DNA from 3 places in the Pantoea phytobeneficialis genome. Region 3 is predicted to be linked to each of the others. Evidence: predicted binding sites of a transcription regulator. Region 3 holds the regulator's gene; each other region holds the start of a gene.

Region 1 (6,909 bases), 540 kb from region 3:
CCGAAATATAACCCCTCATCGATTCTCGCCGACTGGCAGATGCAGAAAAGTCAGCGCAACTTCGACCTGAAACATTTCGTTGATGCCAATTTCACGCTGCCCAAAGAGCAGGATAAATACGTGCCTCCCGCCGGTCAGAGCCTGCGTGCCCACATAGATGGCCTGTGGCCGGTACTGACACGATCCACACCGCAGACCAGCCAGTACGATTCTCTGCTGCCGTTGCCCAAACCCTATGTGGTGCCCGGTGGTCGTTTCCGTGAGGTGTATTACTGGGATAGCTACTTCACCATGCTCGGCCTGGCGGAAAGCGGCCACTGGGATCGGGTGCAGGATATGGTGGATAACTTTGCCTCGGAACTGGATCGTTACGGCCATATCCCCAATGGCAACCGCAGCTACTATCTGAGCCGCTCGCAACCACCGTTTTTTAGCCTGATGATCGACCTGCTGGCGTCCCACGACGGTGACAGCGTCTACACCCACTATTTGCCGCAGTTACAGAAAGAGTATGACTACTGGATGGCGGGCAGTGACACGCTGGCTGCCGGTCAGGCCAGTAAGCGGGTGATTAAACTGAGCGACGGTACTCTACTCAACCGTTACTGGGACGATCGCGATGTGCCGCGTACCGAATCCTGGCTGGATGACGTGAATACCGCGAAGAAAGCGACGCAGCGTGATAAGGCGCAGGTGTATCGCGATTTGCGCGCCGGCGCAGCATCCGGTTGGGACTTCAGCTCACGCTGGTTTACCGATGCGCACAATCTGGCGACCATTCGTACCAGCCAACTGGCCCCGGTCGATCTCAACAGCCTGCTGTTCCATCTGGAACAGACGTTATCTAAAGCCGAGAAGCTGGCGCATCACAATGATCGGGCGCAGCAGTTTGCCAGCAAAGCGGAAACCCGCCAGGCGGCGATCAATCGTTATCTGTGGGATGAGCAGCATGGCTGGTACGCCGACTACAACTGGCAAAGTAAGCAGGTTCATCCACAACTCACGGCGGCGGCGTTGTTCCCGTTATATCTGCAACTCGCCAGCGATAAACAGGCGGATCGCACCGCTACTGCCGTGGAAAAACAGTTGCTGAAACCCGGCGGGCTGGTGACCACTACCATCAATAACGGCCAGCAGTGGGATGCCCCTAACGGCTGGGCTCCGTTGCAGTGGGTCGCGGTGACCGGACTGGAACATTATAAGCAGCCGCAACTGGCCCAGCAGATTGGTCAGCGCTTTTTACAGAACGTACAGATGACCTATGACAAGGAGCATAAGCTGGTTGAGAAATACGTGGTGGAAGGGGCGAAACTCGGCGGTGGCGGCGGGGGCGAGTATCCGTTACAGGATGGCTTTGGCTGGACCAACGGCGTAACCCTGATGCTGCTCGACAAATATTGTCCAAAAGAGAAAACCTGCGACAGCGCGCACGACATTCCGAATATGCCCACGCTGACCGCGACACAACCGTAATCCTTCTCTCCTGGCCGGGTCATTCGATCCGGCTATTTATCCATCGTAGCGGCGCGATTTATCACGCATTTCCGCGTTCGATGTCGGTAAAAACCGCGCGATAAATCGCGCCGCTACGCAATGCCCGGTTAATCAAACCCTCATTTACATCTTGAAACGCCTTTATCGAAAAGATAATAATTCTCACTCTTATAACGATTTCTATTATCTCATTTCTTTCGAAGGAACTAAGATGACCTGCCTGTTTACCCTCAATCGTTGCCGCGTGCTGTGCGCACTGGCCCTGGCGTTACCCGGCATCAGTTTTGCTGAAGATACGCTGGTGGTCACCGCACAACCGCAGGAGAGCGCCACCTCCCCCACGCAAGGCTATCTGGCGACACGCAGTAGCGGCGCAAGTAAAACCGACCAGCCGCTGATCACCACGCCGCAGTCCATTTCGGTGGTGACGCGCCAGCAGATGGAAGATCAGGGCGCGACCGATCTTAACCAGGCGCTGAATTACACCCCTGGCGTGTTTACCAACTTTGGCGGCGCAGCAACCCGTTACGACACCATCTCGCTGCGTGGCTTCCACGGCGGTGATGTCGATAACACCTTCCTTGATGGCCTGCGCGTCATGAGCGATGGCGGCAGCTTTAATATCCTGCAAGTGGATCCCTGGTTCCTGGATCGCATTGATATTATTAAAGGCCCCTCGTCGGCGTTATATGGCCAGACGGTGCCCGGCGGCCTGGTGAATATGGTGAGTAAACGACCGCAATTCGCTGAAGAGGGACATTTCCGCCTGTCGACCGGTACCAACGCGACCAACAGCGCGGCCTTTGATTACACCAACGCGATTAACGATCAGTGGGCATTTCGCCTGACCGGCATTACCCGCAACAGCGACACGCAATACGACCATACTCGCGAAGAGAAATACGCCATTTCGCCGCAGCTGATGTGGCAACCCAATGACGATACCAGCCTGATCCTGCGCGCTTATCTGCAAAAAGATCCGTCAGGCGGCTATCATGGTTCGGTGCCTGCCGAAGGTACGCTCTACAGTCACAATGGCCGCAAACTGAGCGACAGTTTTTATGAAGGCGATAGCGCGCTTGATCAGTTCAAACGTCATCAGCAGATCTACAGCTACGACTTTTCCCATCGTTTCAATGAAGTGTGGTCAGTGCACTCCACCGGCAGCTACAGCCACTCGAATGTCGATCTGGATCAGGTCTACCAGATTGGCTGGGATGCAACTAACCCGGACCTGCTGACGCGCTATTATTCTGGCGAGCGTTCGTCGCTGTCAGCCTGGGCAACCGATAATCAGTTGCAGGCGGATTTCACCACCGGTGCGGTACAACACCGCGTCACTCTCGGGGCGGAATATCATCGTTATAAGAACGATATTCTCAGCGCCAGCGGCTACGCCAGCTCACTCAATCCGTGGACCGGCGTCGCAGTGGGCAGCATGCCGGACTACGACTGGACAGCTGAGACGCGTCGTTACTATCAAACCGGTTTGTATTTGCAGGATGAACTGCAACTGGACCGCTGGCACCTTGATCTGTCTGGCCGCTATGACCGCATCGTTTCAGAAAATGGCACCAGCCGCCGCCAGGATGATCACGTTAGTGGCCGTGCCGCCCTGCTGTACGCCTTCGATAATGGACTCTCCCCGTATGTCAGCTGGAGCCAGGCCATCACCCCTGCTTCTCTGACCGACCCCTACGGCAACCAGCTAAAACCGACGACCTCTGAACAATACGAGGCCGGCGTGAAGTATCAGCCGGTTGGCACACGCGATATGTATTCGATTGCGGTGTACGACCTGACGCAGAATGATGTTGCCAACCGTGATGTGATTTCCGGCACCTATACGCCATCGGGCAAGGTCCATTCACAGGGTATCGAGCTGGAAGCACGTAACCAGATTACGCCACGCTTCAGCACCATCGCCGGGTATACGCTGAACCATCTGCGCTTTAAAGATTCTGTTGATGGCAACGACGGCCATACTCCGTATGTCACCCCCAACAGCATGGCGTCATTCTGGGGTCATTATCAGTTCGACTACGGTCTGAGTGCCGGAGCTGGCGTGCGGTACATTGGTAAGCAGTGGGCGGATAACGAAAACACCACGCGTTTGCCTTCGGTGACCTTGTTTGATGCGTCATTACGTGCCGATTTGGCCGCGTGGAACAGCAGCCTGAAAGGTGCATGGTTGCAGGTCAGTGGTAATAACCTGACCGATCGTAAATATCTCGCCGCCTGCTATGGCACCGGTTATTGCTACCGCGGCGCGGAACGCACCGTGACAGCGACCATCGGGTACGATTTCTGATGCCCCGACCGCATCTGCTGAAATCATCAGATGCGGTCTGAATCAGCGCGATACCCCGGTTGCCAGACGCATTAAGCGGTCAAACGCACGGTCAGATAACCAGCGACGCAGGAAGAGCAACGGTCTGGCACCGAAACCGACGGCGTAGCGCGTTTTGGGGCGGCGTGCCTTTACCGCTCTGGCAATGGTGTCGGCGATCAGCGTTGGCGGAGACAGACGTTTACGGCCCGCCTCCCCACCCATCGATTCGGCCATCGACTTCGCCTGCCCGGCATAAGCTCCCTGGCCAGAAACCTCGCGCAACTTGTCGGCGGCAATATCGGCCCACTCAGTGCGAATTCCCCCCGGTTCAACCACCACTACGTCGATGCCGAAAGGTTGCACTTCCATGCGCAGACAGTCGCTGATGGCCTCCAGTGCGAACTTGGTGCCATGATACCAGGCACCGAGTGGCGTATGGAGTTTGCCCCCCATAGAACTGATATTCACGATGGTGCCCGATCGCTGCGCCCGCATGTACGGCAGCACCAACTGACATAAGCGCGCGGCACCGAACACATTGACCTCAAATTGCACGCGCGCCTCGTCCAACGGCACATCTTCCACCGCGCCGTACGAGCCATAACCGGCATTATTCACCAACACGTCAATACGTCCTGACCTGGCGATGATCCGGGCGATACCCGCCTGCATCGATGCATCATCGGTCACATCCATTGCCAGGACATGAACACCGCTATCGGCCAGATTTTGCATCCGTTCAACACGGCGCGCGGCAGCATATACCGTGAAACCCAGGGCTTTGAGACGATGCGCGGTCGCTGCACCAATACCGGAAGAAGCGCCTGTGACGAGAGCAACTTTGGTGGTCATAACAGATTTCCTTAAACGAAAACGCAAGAGCCAAGCGGCCAGGATTAGCCACTTTGTTAGCGGGAGAGTGTAGGTAATGGGTGAAGGCATTTCTCTGGCGAAAAGCGCCAGATTGCTTGCAAAAAGCGCCAGGCTTTACTCAACGCATCGCACTACGGACACCATCAGGCGTCTGCCCGGTCCAGCCGTGGAATGCACGGTAAAAAGAGTTGGGATCTTCAAAGCCGAGTAGAAAAGCGATCTCTTCACTGGAGAGGGTGGTGTTGCTGAGATAATGACGAGCGAGGCTTTCGCGGGTCATATTCACCAGCGCACGAAAACTCTCGCCTTCTGTCTCAAGGCGGCGCTGCAAGGTCCGCGCACTGATACACAGACGCGCAGCGACATTATCAATGGTGGCCGTATTGCCAGGTAACAGTTCCAGCAGCACAGCGCGCACTCGCTCGGTCGCCGTGGCCGTCATATCGAGCTCACTCAATCGACGGCGCAAATCCGGCTCGAATACCCGCCACATGCCGTCATTGACGGTCAGAAAAGGACGTAACGCATCTTCCGCAGCAAAGGCAATGGTGGGGTGTTTGCCCTGCTGCACCGCAGTGCCAAAGAAGTGCTCGAAACCGCGGATGTTATGGCCTGACGGGAGGACCACCCGCAACGCCCGGACCGGTTCACGCGTCGCCAGCCGAACTAATCTCAGGAAAAAGGCGATCTCAGCCACTTGCAGTGAGTCCGGGACCTCAGCGGGTAACTCAAGCCAACGTGGCGCTACCGTCAACTCACCCTGCTGACCGACCTCCACCGTCAGGCTCATTGGTGCTACCAGCTGCTTATATTTTGCGAGGCGCTGAACCGCCTGCATCAGATTGGCGCTACACAGGGCCGCAAACAGCGGCGGGTTGAAAGATTCGGCGGATACCGCAGCCACTATGCGCAGTGGAAACAGCTCGTCACCAGCTTCCGCCGCCATCGCACGCCAGAAGCGAAAATATTCATCGGACGTCAGCCCGCGATCCTGATGGGAAAACCTGTCTTCCGGCAGTCCCGCACGGCGCAGCACATGGTGAGCGGAAATCCCCATGTCCCTGAGCAGCGGTTGCCACCCGATATCCAGCGCAAAAGTTTGGTTACGTTTCATTTTTTCAGTATAACGCTGCCAGAGAGACGCTGGCTGGCAAAATACGCCAACTTACCTGCCAAGTGCGCCAGCAACATGCGTGGAATGTAAAAAACCCGCCATCTGCTGCCAGATGACGGGTTTCAGGGAAACCGGATGGGTTAACTGCGCACTTTACGATAAATCCACAGCACCACAATGGCACCAATCACCGCCACCACGAAGCTGCCGAAGTTGAATCCGTCCACCTTACCAAAGCCAAACAGGGTACTGATCCAGCCACCAACCACCGCACCCACTACGCCGAGAACCACGGTCATAATGAATCCGCCACCGTCTTTACCCGGCATAATCCATTTAGCGACAATCCCGGCGATCAGACCAAAAATAATCCATGAAAGAATACCCATTTGTTGCTCCTTACTTTATTAATCAAGGTGTTCACAGCGCTAAGTATAGACGGAATATTTTGAGCTGCTGCACAAACGCAACGGGAAATAATAGTTAGCAGGCTAAAGCTTTTTTATCATGTACCGATAACTGACGGAAAGCCGCGCACGCGTGATAGTAACGATCGGATAGTGGAGCAGGACGTGAGAGAAGCCGATAAAGAACAATATATTAAACGAGGTACATTGGCCGTTCTGAATGTAATGAAGGACCTGTTACGTTTCCAGACCCCGCTAATGGTGAACTTCTCGCGCGGACAATTTATCAGCCGCATGCTGGCGGCCGATGAAGATCAGGTGATCTTCGATCTGGGTAGCCATAGCCAGGATAATGAGATGGCTTTGCGGAGTGGTGAAGTCAACATCGCCGCTGAGACTCAGGGGGCAAAAGTCGAGTTCAGTCTGAGCAGTTTGCAGAAGGTGGACTACGAGGGGTTGCCTGCCTTTGCCGCTGCCCTGCCGGAGCTGGTGTGGCAAATTCAACGCCGTGAATTCTTCCGTGTTAACGCGCCGATGGAGCCTGTCTTCTGGTGCCACAGTGAATGGCCGGATGGTAACAAAGCACGCTTTCGCTTGCAGGATCTGTCACTGGGTGGCATTGGGGTGCTGGTGGATGAAAAACTGCCGGAAGATTTAAACAGCGGCGACACCTTTAAGAAACTGCGCGT
Region 2 (6,909 bases), 670 kb from region 3:
AACCGGGGTCAGCGGCAGGGCGTCTACGCAGGTAATACGATCGGGTAATTTGAACTCGGCTACGCCCAGTTCGCGCAGATGGCGACGCAGCACCACCGGCTTAATCGGCTGGCTGGCGACAATAAAGGCGCAGCTCTTTTCACCCATCAGCTCATCATTCATCGATACCAGCGCAGCGTGAATCACATCCGGGTGACGTTGCAGCAGGTTTTCGATCTCCTCTGCGGCGATCTTCTCTCCGCCACGGTTGATCTGATCTTTTTCGCGTCCCTGTACGGTGATGTAACCCTGCGGGTTAATCTCAATCAGATCGCCGGAACAGTAAAACCCGTCGGCATCAAAGCTGGCGGCGTTATGCTCCGGGCTGCGATAGTAACCACGGAAGGTATAAGGACCGCGTGTCATCAGACGGCCCACTTCACCCACCGGCAATGCATTGCCATCGGCATCGGCGACCCAGACTTCATCATCATCAGAAATTGGACGTCCCTGGGTGGTGAGGATGGTTTTCTCGTCGTCGTCGAAGCGTGTGTAGTTCACCAGCCCTTCCGCCATACCGAAAACCTGTTGTAACCGGCAGCCAATTTCTTGTTGGATGCGGGAAGCCAATGTCTCACCCAACTTCGCACCACCCACCTGCATCCGTTCCAGTGAGGCCAGCTGTTTGTTGCTGCCCCATTCCTGAATCGCCTGCAACCACAGGCTCACCGCAGGCGGCACCAGGCCGGTATCGGTGATCTGATGTTTTTCGATCAACGGAAAGCACAGTGTTGCGCTGGGATCGGCGGCCAGTACCACCTGACCACCGGCATAAAACACGCCGAGTGCGCCGGGTGAACTCATCGGAAAGTTATGTGCCGCAGGCAGTGCCACCAGATAGCGGGTGCGGTCGGTCACGGCGCAAATATCCACGCTGCCACGAATGCTGTAGTAGTAATCGTTGTGGGTACGCGGGATCAGCTTCGGCGTACCGGTACTGCCGCCGGAGAGCTGGAAGAAGGCCACTTCATCACCCGCACTCGGCGTTGGGGTGAAATCACCGGCGCTTTCCGCCAGCAGCGTTTCCAGGGTGTTTTCCGGCTGGGTGTCATTGCGCAGAATCACCTGCTGCAACGAGGGATGGCTGCGGCACAGCACATCGATAAAGCTATCATCAGCGAACAGCGGATGGGTACGATCGGCAATCAGCAGCACCGGTTCAATCTGCGCCGCGTAGGCGGTCATTTCTGTGCGCTGATGGCTGAACAACGCATTGACGGGTGCCACGCCGATTTTAAATAAGGCAAACAGGGTCAGATAGAAATCCGCCACGTTGCCGAGCTGCACCAATGCGGTATCGCCGGTTTTCAGGCCGCGACGTTGCAGGGCAGCCGCCAGGTTGTCGGTCAGCTGATCCATTTCGCGATAACTGATTTGGCGTTCGCCGTCGATCACCGCGATGGCGTCATTCTGTTGCTGACGCGCCAGGATGTCGGTCATTGGTACGTCGAGCCAGTAGCCTTTTTCGCGGTAACGGGCGGCGAGTTCGTCAGGCCAGCGGTTGTAGGGAATACTCATGGTCTTTCCTTTATTGCAGTCCAAAGGCGCGCAACATGGTGTCCAGCTTCACGCCGGTTTCACGCCATTCTGATTCGGGTTGAGAGTCGGCCACAATTCCGGCACCCGCGAACAGACGCACGCGGCTGTCATGTACCGTGCCGCAGCGGATGGTGACGACCCATTCGCCATTGCCTGCGTCATCGCACCAGCCGACGATGCCGCCAAACAGCTGACGATCGAACGGTTCCAACTGTTGGATCAGCTGTTGCGCTTGCTGATGCGGGAAACCGCTGAGAGCCGGAGTCGGATGCAGCAGGCAGGCGAGGGACAGGGCATTCTCGCGCGGATCCTGCACTTCACCATCAATCTGCGTGGCGAGATGCCATAACGTTGAGGTGGTGATGAGCGAGGGCACTGTCGGCACCGACAGCAGACGGCTGCGCGGTTGCAGCGTGGAGCGCATCGCATCGGTGACCAGCTGATGTTCGTGCCGATCTTTACTGGAGTTCATCAACGTTTCGCCGGCTGCGCGGTCGGTTTGGCTGTCGCTATCGCGACGTGCGGAACCGGCGAGAGGACAAGAGCTGAAGTCACGCCCCTGCTTGCGCAACATCAGTTCCGGACTGGCTCCCAGCAACACACCACCCTGCGGCAGCGGCAGATGGAAATGGTAGCTGTTAGGGTTTTGCGCCATGACCCGCTGCATCAGCGCAGCGCTATCCACCGGTTGTTCAGTCACGATATCCATCAGGCGCGACAGGACCACTTTATCGAGATCGCCACGTTGTGTGGCCGCCACCGCATCTGCCACCATTTGGGTAAAGGCGTCGTGATCCGGCACTGCCGCACGGCGGCGCACGGCGGGCAGCGCACTCAGTTCGGTCGGTAACGCGGCCAGTAAATCGGCACGCTTAAAGGTCTGATGGGATTCAGGAATAAACAAAGCGGCAGGTTGGCTGACATCAAACGGGATCGCACCGACCAGAATCGGTTTCTCGATACCCTGTTTTTTCGCCGCCGCAAAATGCTGGCGCAGCTGTTGCTGAAAATCACCGTCTAACGCAGCAGCATCCTGAACCGGTTCGGTCAGGGTGGTGTAGCAACCCTGAGTCACCAGGCTGCGCCAGGGAGATGTGAACAGGAATCCGCGACAAAGTGCGGAAAAATCCTTCAGCCAGGCATTTTCAAACGTGGAGGATTCCACCATAATTTTCACCTATAAATGATAAGATTATTAAGAATGATTATCATTTTTATTATGGCCCTGTAACCTACGTCGAATGGTCCAAAGAGTCAATCAGTTCGCGGGTGTTCCCTTATCTTTAAGCGTTTTCCGGCATTTACGCCGGGGGCGGAAATAAGCTAAATGATGGATGAAAACTTATGAATAAATGCGGTTTATGGGGCATGGTTGTCCTGTTGTTCATTTTACAGGCTTTTAGTGGACTTGCGCGTGCCGAACAGGGCTGGCCACGCAAAATTCAGACCGAACAGGGCGTGGTGACATTGACCAAAGCCCCCCAGCGTATTGTCTCAACCAGCGTCACCTTGACCGGTTCACTGCTGGCGATTGATGCGCCGGTGATTGCATCGGGTGCTACCGCCCCCAACAGTCGCCTCTCCGACGATCAGGGCTTCTTCCGTCAGTGGGGCGAGGTGGCGAAACAACGCGGCGTCAAACGCCTGTATATTGGTGAAGCCAACGCTGAAGCGGTGGCAGCCGAAGCACCGGATCTGATTATCGTCAGCGCCACGGGCAACGACTCCGCCATCAAGCTGGTGAGTCAGCTTTCTGCCATTGCACCGACGCTGGTGATTAACTACGACGATAAAAGCTGGCAGGACCTGATGACGCTGCTCGGTGAGGCCACCGGTCATGAAACTGAAGCGGCGCAGCATATTAAAGCCTTTGCCGATCGTCAGGCCGCGCTGAAAAAAGCCATCACATTACCGCCGCAGCCGGTTTCCGCCCTGGTGTGGAATGGCGATGGACGCGCGGTGAATTTGTGGACCGCTGAATCGGCGCAGGGCAAATTGTTGCAGCAACTGGGCTTCACCCTGGCGATGCCCCCGGCCAATATTCAACAAAGCCACAGCATGGGACAGCGCAAGGACATCATTCAGCTCGCGGGTGAAAACGTTGCCAGCGGCCTGACGGGACACAGCTTCCTGTTATTTGCTGGCGATGACAAAACCCGTCAGTCGGTGCTGGCTAATCCGTTCCTCGCACAAAACGCCGCTGTGACGCAGCAACAGGTTTATGCAATGGGCGTTGACAGCTTCCGCCTTGATTACTTCAGCGCCAGCAACCTGCTGGCTCGCCTGGAAAAACTGTTTGTGAAGTCATGATGCTTCTTCCGCCAGCGTTACGGCTGGCGGTTGATAGCGACGTAACGATCCCATCACCAGCCACATCAGCACGCCCAGCAGGGTGGCAGCAAAGCCAAACACCGCGGCCGCCTGCTGAGGTAACAGCCAGGCACCGATCCCGCCAATCAGCGCCGCGCCCAGCGCATCCCCGGTGACGTTTTGTGCCGTCCATAAGCTGTTAATACGTCCCAGCAGCGCATCAGGGGTTAATGCCTGAATCAGGGTGTACTGCACCAGGCTGGTAATGGAACTGAAGTAACCAAACGCCACCAGGCAGAGCAACGCGAGGGGGAAGTCTGGCATCAGGCCAAACAGCCCGAGCGCCAGAAATGAGGCGATAGCGCTACTGAGAATCAATAAACCGGGACGTGCGGCCTGTGCTAACCGACCACTGGTGACAGCGCCGATTGCGGCACCCAAAGGCACGGCAGCGAACATCAATCCCAGTCGGTCGGCACTCACCTCCCAATGCGGAGCCAGCGCCGGATAGAGCACGCGAATCGCGCTCGCCAGCGTCACCAGTGCGCCCATCAACGCCGCCATCCCCACCAAAGGCGTGGTAAAAAGAAATTGCACACCGGTTGCCAGCGATTTCAGGGGGTGCTCGCGCGGCTGTGGTGGCGGAGGTAGCATCGGCAGTTTTAGTAAGGTCAGCACGGTCAGTAAGGTCCCCAGCGCCGCGAGGACGAAGTTCCATACCACGCCGCCACTGGCAATCACCATGCCGGCTATCGCCGGTGACAGGATGGAGCCGAAACGTACCGAAAGCATGGTAATTGCGCCCGCCTGCATCAAATTCTCGCGTCCGACCAGCGCCGGAGTCGCGGCCAACAGCGCGGTGACGCCAATCGCACCGAAAAAGCCATCCCACAGCCCCAGCAGATACACCGCAGTCAGTGAGGGTTCAGGCAACGCCGCGTTGATCGCCAGTCCGACAAAGCCCAGACCACAGGTCGAGCGGGCGAATAAAATCAGTTTCTTACGTTCATAACGATCGGCCAGTACCCCGCCGGCTAGCAAACCAATAAACATGCCGCAGGCGGCTACCGTAACGCCGAGTCCAACCAGCAGGGGGGATTTTGTCATCTGCTGAATTTGTACCGGCACCGCCACCGCCAACATGCCGAGTGCGACAATCGAGATAAAGCGGGCGATAAATACCGCGCGAAACGCCGGATGGGATTTAAGCAGGGAGAGATCGATAAAGTGGGAGGGTTTGTTCATTTCTTCGCCTTTTTGCACCAATTTTCCTCATCTTCCGCGAGGCGAGTCATGATAACATAGACAAATACGAGTAATAACGATAACAAATATCATTATCACATTTACCCTACGCACGCGATTACGTTGATCATTAAAGGTTCATAACGCTATGCACCAGACTCGCGCACTTGCAGGATCAGGGATGCTGCTGGTGCTCCTTATTGCCCTGAGTTTAATGCTGGGGGCAAAATCCATCTCTCTTTCCGATGTTTATCATGCCGTGACCACCACCTGTGGTAGTGCGGATTGCGTTATCGTTCGCGAGGCGCGTCTGCCGCGTACCCTGGCCGGATTGCTGGCGGGCGTGGCTCTGGGGCTGGCCGGCGCGTTAATGCAAAGCCTGACGCGTAATCCACTCGCTGACCCCGGTATTCTTGGTGTCAACGCCGGAGCCAGTTTCGCCGTGGTGTTGGGGGTGGCATGCTTTGGTGCCAATGCGCCGTCCGAATGGCTTGGTTTTGCTTTTGGCGGTGCGCTACTGGCTTCATTGCTGGTGTCGATGACCGGCGCGATAGGTGGCGGGCGCGTCAATCCGGTGCGTTTAACCCTGGCCGGTGTCGCGTTAAGCGCGGTACTGGAAGGGCTGACCTCAGGCATCTCGCTGCTCAATCCTGACATCTATGATCACCTGCGTTTCTGGCACAGTGGTTCGCTGGATATTCGCGACTTCAGCATCCTGCGTACCCTGTGGCCAGCCGTTGCCGTCGGAAGCGTGGTGGCTTTCTGTTTGTCGCAAGCGTTAAACAGCCTGAGTATGGGCGGCGATATGGCGACCGCGCTGGGTACGCGCGTGGCCCGTACCCAGGTACTGGGGCTGCTGGCGATTGCGCTGCTGTGCGGTGCAGCCACCGCAGCGGTTGGACCGATTGCGTTTGTTGGGTTGATGACGCCGCATCTGGCGCGCTGGCTGGTGGGGAATGACCATCGCTGGCTACTGCCTGCTACCGCGTTGGTGACGCCGATCCTGCTGTTAACGGCGGATATTATTGGTCGCCTGCTGGTGCCAGGTGAGCTGCGCGTTTCTATCGTCACCGCCATGCTGGGAGCACCGATGTTGATTGTACTGGTGCGGCGCAAACTCGCGCGAGGTGTTGTATGACCCGGCGCGTCATGTTTCATACCTTCTGGTTGCTGCTCGGTTGCGGATTGCTCGCGTTTCTGGCGATGACACGGGGTGCTCTGCCGGTCAGCGGTGAACAAATCTGGCAGGTGATGCTGGGGCAGGGTGCCAGCAATATCAAACTGATCGTGCTGGAGTGGCGTCTGCCACGCGTGTTGATGGCGTTGCTGATTGGCGCAGCGTTGGGCGTGAGCGGCGCGATTTTCCAGTCACTGTTGCGTAATCCATTAGGCAGCCCGGATATTCTTGGCTTTAACACCGGTGCCTACAGCGGTGTGCTGGTGGCGCTGGTGTTGTTCAACCAAAACGCCTCGGCGATGACGGCTGCTGCGATGATTGGCGGCATTGCCACTGCCGCGCTGGTTTACCTGTTTGCCTGGCGTAACGGCGTGGAAACTTTCCGTTTGATTATCGTCGGCATCAGCGTGCGCGCGTTGTTGATGGGGCTTAACAGCTGGTTGATTATCAGCGCTTCGCTGGATGCTGCCCTCAGCGCCGGTCTGTGGAGCGCCGGTTCGCTGAACGGTATTACCTGGACAAAAACGCCGCCGGTGATCGTGGTGTTACTGCTGGCGCTGCTGTTGGTGGCGCTGCTGGCCCGCCGGATGCGTTTGCTG
Region 3 (6,909 bases):
CCTTGTGATAAACCCCAAAGGCAGGAAGCGATTCCTGCCTTTTTTGTTTTAAAACGACCAACAAACGGTTGTTTCCCTTCTGCGCTTTGTGGATCATACTCCGTTACTTTCCAGGACAAATCACCCGTATTGTATTTGAGGATTTTGAGATGAGTGAGGCTGAAGCCCGCCCAACGAACTTTATTCGTCAGATTATCGACGAAGATTTGGCGAGCGGTAAGCACAACAGCGTGCATACCCGTTTCCCGCCTGAGCCCAATGGTTACCTGCATATTGGCCATGCGAAATCGATCTGTCTGAATTTTGGTATCGCACAAGATTACCAGGGACAGTGCAATCTGCGCTTCGACGACACCAACCCGGTGAAAGAAGATATGGAGTTCGTCGAGTCCATCAAGCGCGACGTGCAATGGCTGGGCTTTGAATGGAGCGGAGACGTTTGTTACTCCTCGAACTATTTCGACCAGCTGTACAACTATGCGGTCGAACTGATCAACAAAGGCCTGGCCTATGTGGATGAGCTTTCGCCGGAAGAGATTCGCGAATACCGTGGCACCCTGACTGCCCCGGGTAAAAACAGCCCGTTCCGCGATCGCACACCGGAAGAGAACCTGGCGCTGTTTGAAAAAATGCGCGCCGGTGGCTTCGAAGAGGGCAAGGCTTGCCTGCGTGCCAAAATCGATATGGCATCAAACTTTATCGTGATGCGCGATCCGGTGCTGTATCGCATTAAATTTGCTGAGCATCACCAGACTGGTAACAAATGGTGCATCTACCCGATGTACGATTTTACCCACTGCATCTCCGACGCACTGGAAGGCATTACCCATTCACTGTGTACGCTGGAGTTCCAGGATAACCGTCGCCTGTACGATTGGGTGCTGGACAACATCAGCATTCCGGTTCACCCGCGTCAGTATGAATTCTCACGTCTGAATCTGGAATACGCGGTGATGTCGAAGCGTAAACTGACTCAGCTGGTGAGTGAAAAGGTGGTAGAAGGCTGGGATGACCCGCGTATGCTGACCGTGTCCGGTTTGCGCCGTCGTGGTTACAGCGCAGCCTCGATTCGTGAATTCTGCCTGCGAATTGGTGTGACGAAACAGGACAACATCGTTGAGATGGCCTCGCTGGAGTCATGTATCCGTGACGATCTCAACGAGAATGCGCCGCGTGCTATGGCGGTGCTGGATCCGCTGAAAGTGGTGATTGAGAACCTGCCTGCGGGTCATGAAGAGATCATCACCATGCCGAACCATCCGAACAAACCGGAAATGGGCACGCGTGAGGTTCCGTTCAGTCGTGAGGTGTGGATCGATCGCGCTGATTTCCGTGAGGAAGCCAACAAGCAGTACAAACGTCTGGTGCTGGGTAAAGAGGTCCGTCTGCGTAATGCTTATGTGATCCGTGCCGAGCGCGTAGCGAAAGATGATGAAGGCAATATCACCTGCATCTATTGTACCTGTGACGTCGATACCCTGAGCAAAGATCCGGCTGATGGCCGTAAAGTGAAAGGCGTGATCCACTGGGTTTCGGCGATCCATGCGCTGCCTGCGGAATTCCGTCTGTACGACCGTCTGTTCAGTGTACCGAACCCAGGTGCGGCAGAGGATTTCCTCACCACCATCAACCCGAACTCGCTGGAAATCAAACAAGGTTTTGTTGAGCCGGGTCTGCGTGATGCAGTAGCGCTTGCGCCGTATCAATTTGAACGTGAAGGTTATTTTTGCGCAGATAGCGTTTATTCGCAGCCTTCTAAGCTGGTATTCAACCGTACTGTCGGTTTGCGTGATACCTGGGCGAAAATCGGCGATTAATCCTTTTTGTCGTTTTCCCCATATCCTGATAAAAGGGCGAGAAATCGCCCTTTTTTATTGGCTGTAATTTGAGTTTAGCCATCTTTTATTCTGTGGCTTGCGAAACGTGCTTGTTACCGGGATTTGCAACTAATCTGACTTTAACATAATTAATCAATTTACGAGTGTTAAAAACTTTTTTTCAGGTAGGCTATGCGCTCTCAGACGTTGCTCCGCGGGTTATAAAGGAAAAAAAATGACAAGTCTCGCTCAGGAAGCCAAACACAGCGTAGTGGTATTACATCAACTTATCGAACGTATTTTTAATCAGTCGGATAGCACCGACGACAGCATTGAATTGTTCCTTTCGCACTTTCACCCGGATTTCAAAATGGTGACACCGCAGGGCAAGCAACTGGATTTCAATGCGACGGAAGTGCTGTTCCGTCAACTGCGTGGTCAACGTGAAGGGATGCGTATCGCCACCAGCGAACATGCCATCATCTCGCAACAAAGCAAGGAAGTGACGATTCAGTATCGCGAATTGCAAATGATGAACGGCACTAACCAGAGCCGCATCTCACTGGCGGTGCTGGATTGCAGTACCTCAATTCCGCGCTGGCGTTATTTACAGGAAACGCTGGTGCAGTGAAGCAGCCATAAAAAAACCGGTGCCAGGCACCGGTTTTTTTATACTGCATAGCACATTTTATTGCTTGTCGTGGAGCGTCTCGTCTTCGCGGCAGTCTCCCAACGCACAGTGGCCGTACAAGTACAGACTGTGGTTAGTCAACTTGATACCGTGACGTGTGGCGATTTCGCGCTGACGGGTTTCAATGGATTCATCGCTGAATTCGATCACTTTGCCACAATCCAGGCAGATCAGGTGGTCATGGTGATGCTGTTGCGTCAGTTCAAAGACGGATTTACCACCCTCGAAGTTATGGCGGGTCACGATTCCCGCGTCATCAAACTGGTTAAGAACGCGATAAACCGTTGCCAGACCAATCTCTTCGCCCATGTCGATCAGGCGTTTGTACAAATCTTCCGCGCTGACGTGATGGCATTCGGGTTCCTGAAGCACTTCCAGAATTTTCAGTCTGGGGAGCGTGACTTTCAGGCCAGCCTTCTTCAATGCGGAGTTGTTGTCAGTCATGCGGATATTGTCCTGTTACTTAGCTAGTCACTTGCGGCGCAGGGCCTTGAATGTCGATCACGCGCATTCTCATTTGCGTCTCATTATAGAACTCAAGCAGTGAAATGAAAACCAAGGCAATGTCCTGAAAATCACCAGTGGCTGTAAGGAGAAATGTCACTAACGCCGGCGGGGATCGTGCAGGTCTTTGTTTCCATTTCACTCAGCCTCATTCTGATGCCAGAGGAATAAGCGGATGACCGTTACGGGTATTCTACAGATTTGCGGGAAAAAGTTAAAAAACAGTAGCTATTATTTTTATAGGAAATTCCTTTAACTCAATGTGAGCCAGCGCCCACATTGAGGAGGGCAGGGGATCAGGCTTCAATGATCTCTTTCAGTTGCAGCTCATCGAAAATCTGTTTCACCCATTTATCAACACGTTCGTTGGTCAGTTCAGGCTGACGATCTTCATCGATCGCCAGACCGAGGAAGTGTTTGTCATCTGCCAGACCTTTCGAGGCTTCGAAATGGTAGCCTTCGGTCGGCCAGTGTCCCACAATCACCGCGCCGTTTGGCTCGATGATATCGCGGATGGTGCCCATCGCATCACAGAAGTATTCAGCGTAATCTTCCTGGTCACCGCAGCCAAACAGCGCGACTAATTTGCCATTGAAATCAATTTCTTCCAGAGTCGGGAAGAAATCATCCCAGTCACATTGCGCTTCGCCGTAGTACCAGGTCGGAATGCCCAGCAGCAGGATATCGAATGCTTCGAGATCTTCTTTGGTGCTCTTGGCAATGTCATGCACTTCGGCCACATCTTTACCCAGTTGTTTCTGGATCATTTTTGCAATGTTTTCAGTATTGCCGGTATCGCTGCCGAAGAAAATGCCTACGATTGCCATGAGTTAAGTAACCTCTTAAATCCTGATATATGGGTTGAATGCACAGTTAAGCGAATGATAGCAGACCGGGCAAAGTGGCGGAACTTGTAAAGCCGAGACTTTGTGTTCCTGCGTGCGGTCTGCGTGTGTTACGACAGTTTGAGTTGCGCCAGCAGCATTTGTTCAATCAATTCGCTACGGCTGATGTTCTGCTGCTCTGCCAGAGTATTAAGCGCGTCAACCGCTTCACTGCTCATTTTTAGCTCCACGCGACGTAAACCACGCACTTTGTCGCGTTTTAGCTGGTTGCGCTTGTTAATGCGCAACTGTTCGTCACGCGTTAGCGGACTGGTTTTGGGGCGACCGGGACGTCGCTCATCAGCGAAGAGATCGAGCGTGGTGCGGTCAGTTTGTTCTTTTGCCATTTTTTGTAAAACTGAGTGGGCGCGAACGGCGGAAAGGCGCTGCGCAATTTATACATTATCGGCCCAGCCACGGTGAAAAAATCATCCGCGGCAAATTTTTAGCGCGACATCATACTCCAGCACTCCTTGCGACGCCAACCTTAAACGTTTTGCGGCAAGCTTTTGCTTTTACAGTACAAAAAAGCGGCGAACTGCGCGCAAAACCGCCTCAGGTTTTTCAGCATGGACCCAGTGACCGGCACCACTGATGACATGCGCATGCGCCTGTGGAAACTGGCGCAGCAACGCATCACGATGTTGATTGTCCAGATAAGGCGATTCGCTCCCGCGAATAAACAGCGCCGGATGTGGCCATGCAGGAACCTCATTCCAGCCGGAAATGGTGGCGTAATTATCCCACAGCACCGGCACATTAAAGCGCCATTCGCCATCCTGGAACGATTTCAGAATGAACTGAATGACCCCTTCTTCTTCCAACAGGGTGCGCATCACCTCGGCGGCTTCACCGCGACGTGTCACACCCGCGGCGCTTACGGCACGGATAGCAGCAAAAATCTCATCATGGCGGCGTGTCTGATAATCCACCGGCGCGATATCAATCATCACCAGCTTTTCAATGCGTTCCGGCGCAATGGCACTTAACGTCATGGCAATTTTGCCACCCATCGAATGGCCGATTACGCCAACACGATCGAGGCCGTGGGCGTCAAGAGTGTCAACGATATCTTGCGCCATCGCCGCATAGTTCATCTCGTCGCTGCGCGCGGACAGACCGTGATTGCGTACATCCACCTGCAAGGTGGGACGGGCATCGCGCAGGCCACGCGCCAGCACGCCAAGGTTATCCAGGCTGCCAAACAGGCCATGAATTAACAGAATTGGAGGAGCATCAGGGGCAGATTGTTCAGTTTCCAGACGGGCATTCAAAATCATGGCAAAGTTCTTACGGTTGTGAGCTTCGCTTAGGTTATCATGAATCCACCTGCTCAGGAGCCAACCTGGTGGGCATTAGGGCATATTCCGACTTTTGCCCTGAAACGATGCCAGCGCTATCGGCCGCCTGGGATTTAACTTTATAATCCTCATGTTAGAGCCCGCTCACATTTTGCACGGCAGGATTTTGCTAAGGCCTTTGCAGAAATGCGTGGTTCTGTCATTTGCCAGAATCGTACGGAAAAAGATGAAAACGATTGAAGTTGACGAAGAACTCTACCGTTATATTGCCAGCCACACCCAGCACATTGGTGAAAGCGCCTCCGAAATTTTGCGCCGCATGCTGAAGTTCACTGCCGGTCAGAGTGCCCCTGCAACCTCTGCTGTTGTCGCCGTTGCGGCCAAAGAAGCCCAGCCGGTCGCAACGCAAGCCCGTCCGCAGGATCGCGTTCGTGCGGTACGTGAACTGTTACTTTCCGATGAGTATGCAGAGCAGAAAAAGGCGGTTAATCGCTTTATGCTGGTGTTGTCAACGCTCTATCGTCTTGATCCCGCAGCCTTTGCGGATGCCACGGCGTCACTGCAAGGACGCACCCGCGTCTATTTTGCCGGTGATGAGCATACGCTGCTGCAAAATGGCACCCATACTAAGCCGAAGCATGTGCCCGGCACACCGTACTGGGTGATCACCAATACCAATACCGGTCGCAAATGCAGCATGGTGGAACACATCATGTTAGCCATGCAGTTCCCGCAGGAACTGACAGAGAAAGTTTGCGGCACCATTTAAACCGAAGCGTCAGGGAGAAGCGCCAATGGCCAATCACCCCCGTGCCGGGCAGCCCGCCCAGCAGAGCGATTTGATTAACGTTGCACAATTAACCTCTCAGTACTACGTCCTGAAGCCGGATGTGGATAACCCTGAACATGCGGTGAAATTTGGTACTTCCGGTCACCGTGGTAGCGCAGGTCGTCACAGCTTCAACGAAATGCATATTCTGGCGATTGCGCAGGCCATCGCGGAAGATCGTAAGAAGAACGGCATCACCGGTCCGTGCTATGTCGGTAAAGACACCCATGCGCTGTCGGAACCGGCGATTTTGTCGGTGCTGGAAGTGCTGGCGGCTAATGGCGTCGATGTGATTGTGCAGCAGGACAACGGCTACACGCCGACGCCTGCTATCTCCAACGCGATCCTTGAGCACAACAAACGCGGTGGCGCACTGGCTGATGGCATCGTTATCACCCCGTCGCACAACCCGCCGGAAGACGGTGGTATCAAATACAACCCGCCGAATGGTGGCCCGGCCGATACGAACGTCACCAAAGTGGTGGAAGATCGTGCTAACCAGCTGATGAAAGCGGGTCTGAAGGATGTAAAACGCCTGCCACTGGATCAGGCGTGGGCCAGCGGTCATATCGTTGAGCAGGATCTGATCCAACCCTATGTTGAGGGTCTGGCACAGGTGATCGACTTCCCGGCGATTCAGAAAGCGGGCCTGAAAATTGGTGTTGATCCGCTTGGTGGCTCTGGTATGGCCTACTGGCAGCGTATCGCAGAGCATTACAAGCTGGATATCACCATTGTTAACGATGCTATCGATCAGACCTTCCGCTTCATGCATCTGGATAAAGATGGCGTGGTGCGTATGGACTGCTCGTCAGAGTGCGCGATGGCTGGCCTGTTGGCGTACCGTGACAAATTCGACCTGGCTTTCGGTAACGATCCCGAT

Evidence for each region. Region 3 encodes Fur, which represses iron uptake genes when iron is present. Its sites were predicted from a motif close to ATAATAATGAGAACNACTATCAA; they were not measured.
Region 1: a site for Fur is predicted at 1,644-1,666, ahead of CTZ24_RS08275 (TonB-dependent siderophore receptor). Genes of this name have one in related genera too.
Region 2: a site for Fur is predicted at 2,774-2,796, ahead of CTZ24_RS02500 (isochorismate synthase). Genes of this name have one in related genera too.

Annotation. Positions count from the first base shown of each region.
Region 1 covers NZ_CP024636.1:1,769,015-1,775,923, reverse strand. Annotated here, with positions in the region: gene treA (alpha,alpha-trehalase TreA) at 1-1,473, shown strand, start outside; gene CTZ24_RS08275 (TonB-dependent siderophore receptor) at 1,706-3,805, shown strand; gene CTZ24_RS08270 (oxidoreductase) at 3,848-4,678, opposite strand; gene CTZ24_RS08265 (AraC family transcriptional regulator) at 4,818-5,813, opposite strand; gene CTZ24_RS08260 (GlsB/YeaQ/YmgE family stress response membrane protein) at 5,954-6,202, opposite strand; gene CTZ24_RS08255 (flagellar brake protein) at 6,386-6,909, shown strand, end outside.
Region 2 covers NZ_CP024636.1:559,069-565,977, forward strand. Annotated here, with positions in the region: gene CTZ24_RS02495 ((2,3-dihydroxybenzoyl)adenylate synthase) at 1-1,557, opposite strand, end outside; gene CTZ24_RS02500 (isochorismate synthase) at 1,568-2,746, opposite strand; gene fepB (Fe2+-enterobactin ABC transporter substrate-binding protein) at 2,923-3,888, shown strand; gene entS (enterobactin transporter EntS) at 3,883-5,133, opposite strand; gene fepD (Fe(3+)-siderophore ABC transporter permease) at 5,315-6,271, shown strand; gene fepG (iron-enterobactin ABC transporter permease) at 6,268-6,909, shown strand, end outside.
Region 3 covers NZ_CP024636.1:1,234,012-1,240,920, forward strand. Annotated here, with positions in the region: gene glnS (glutamine--tRNA ligase) at 150-1,817, shown strand; gene CTZ24_RS05625 (hypothetical protein) at 2,053-2,448, shown strand; gene fur (ferric iron uptake transcriptional regulator) at 2,506-2,952, opposite strand; gene fldA (flavodoxin FldA) at 3,309-3,839, opposite strand; gene ybfE (LexA regulated protein) at 3,968-4,243, opposite strand; gene ybfF (esterase) at 4,412-5,176, opposite strand; gene seqA (replication initiation negative regulator SeqA) at 5,424-5,966, shown strand; gene pgm (phosphoglucomutase (alpha-D-glucose-1,6-bisphosphate-dependent)) at 5,992-6,909, shown strand, end outside.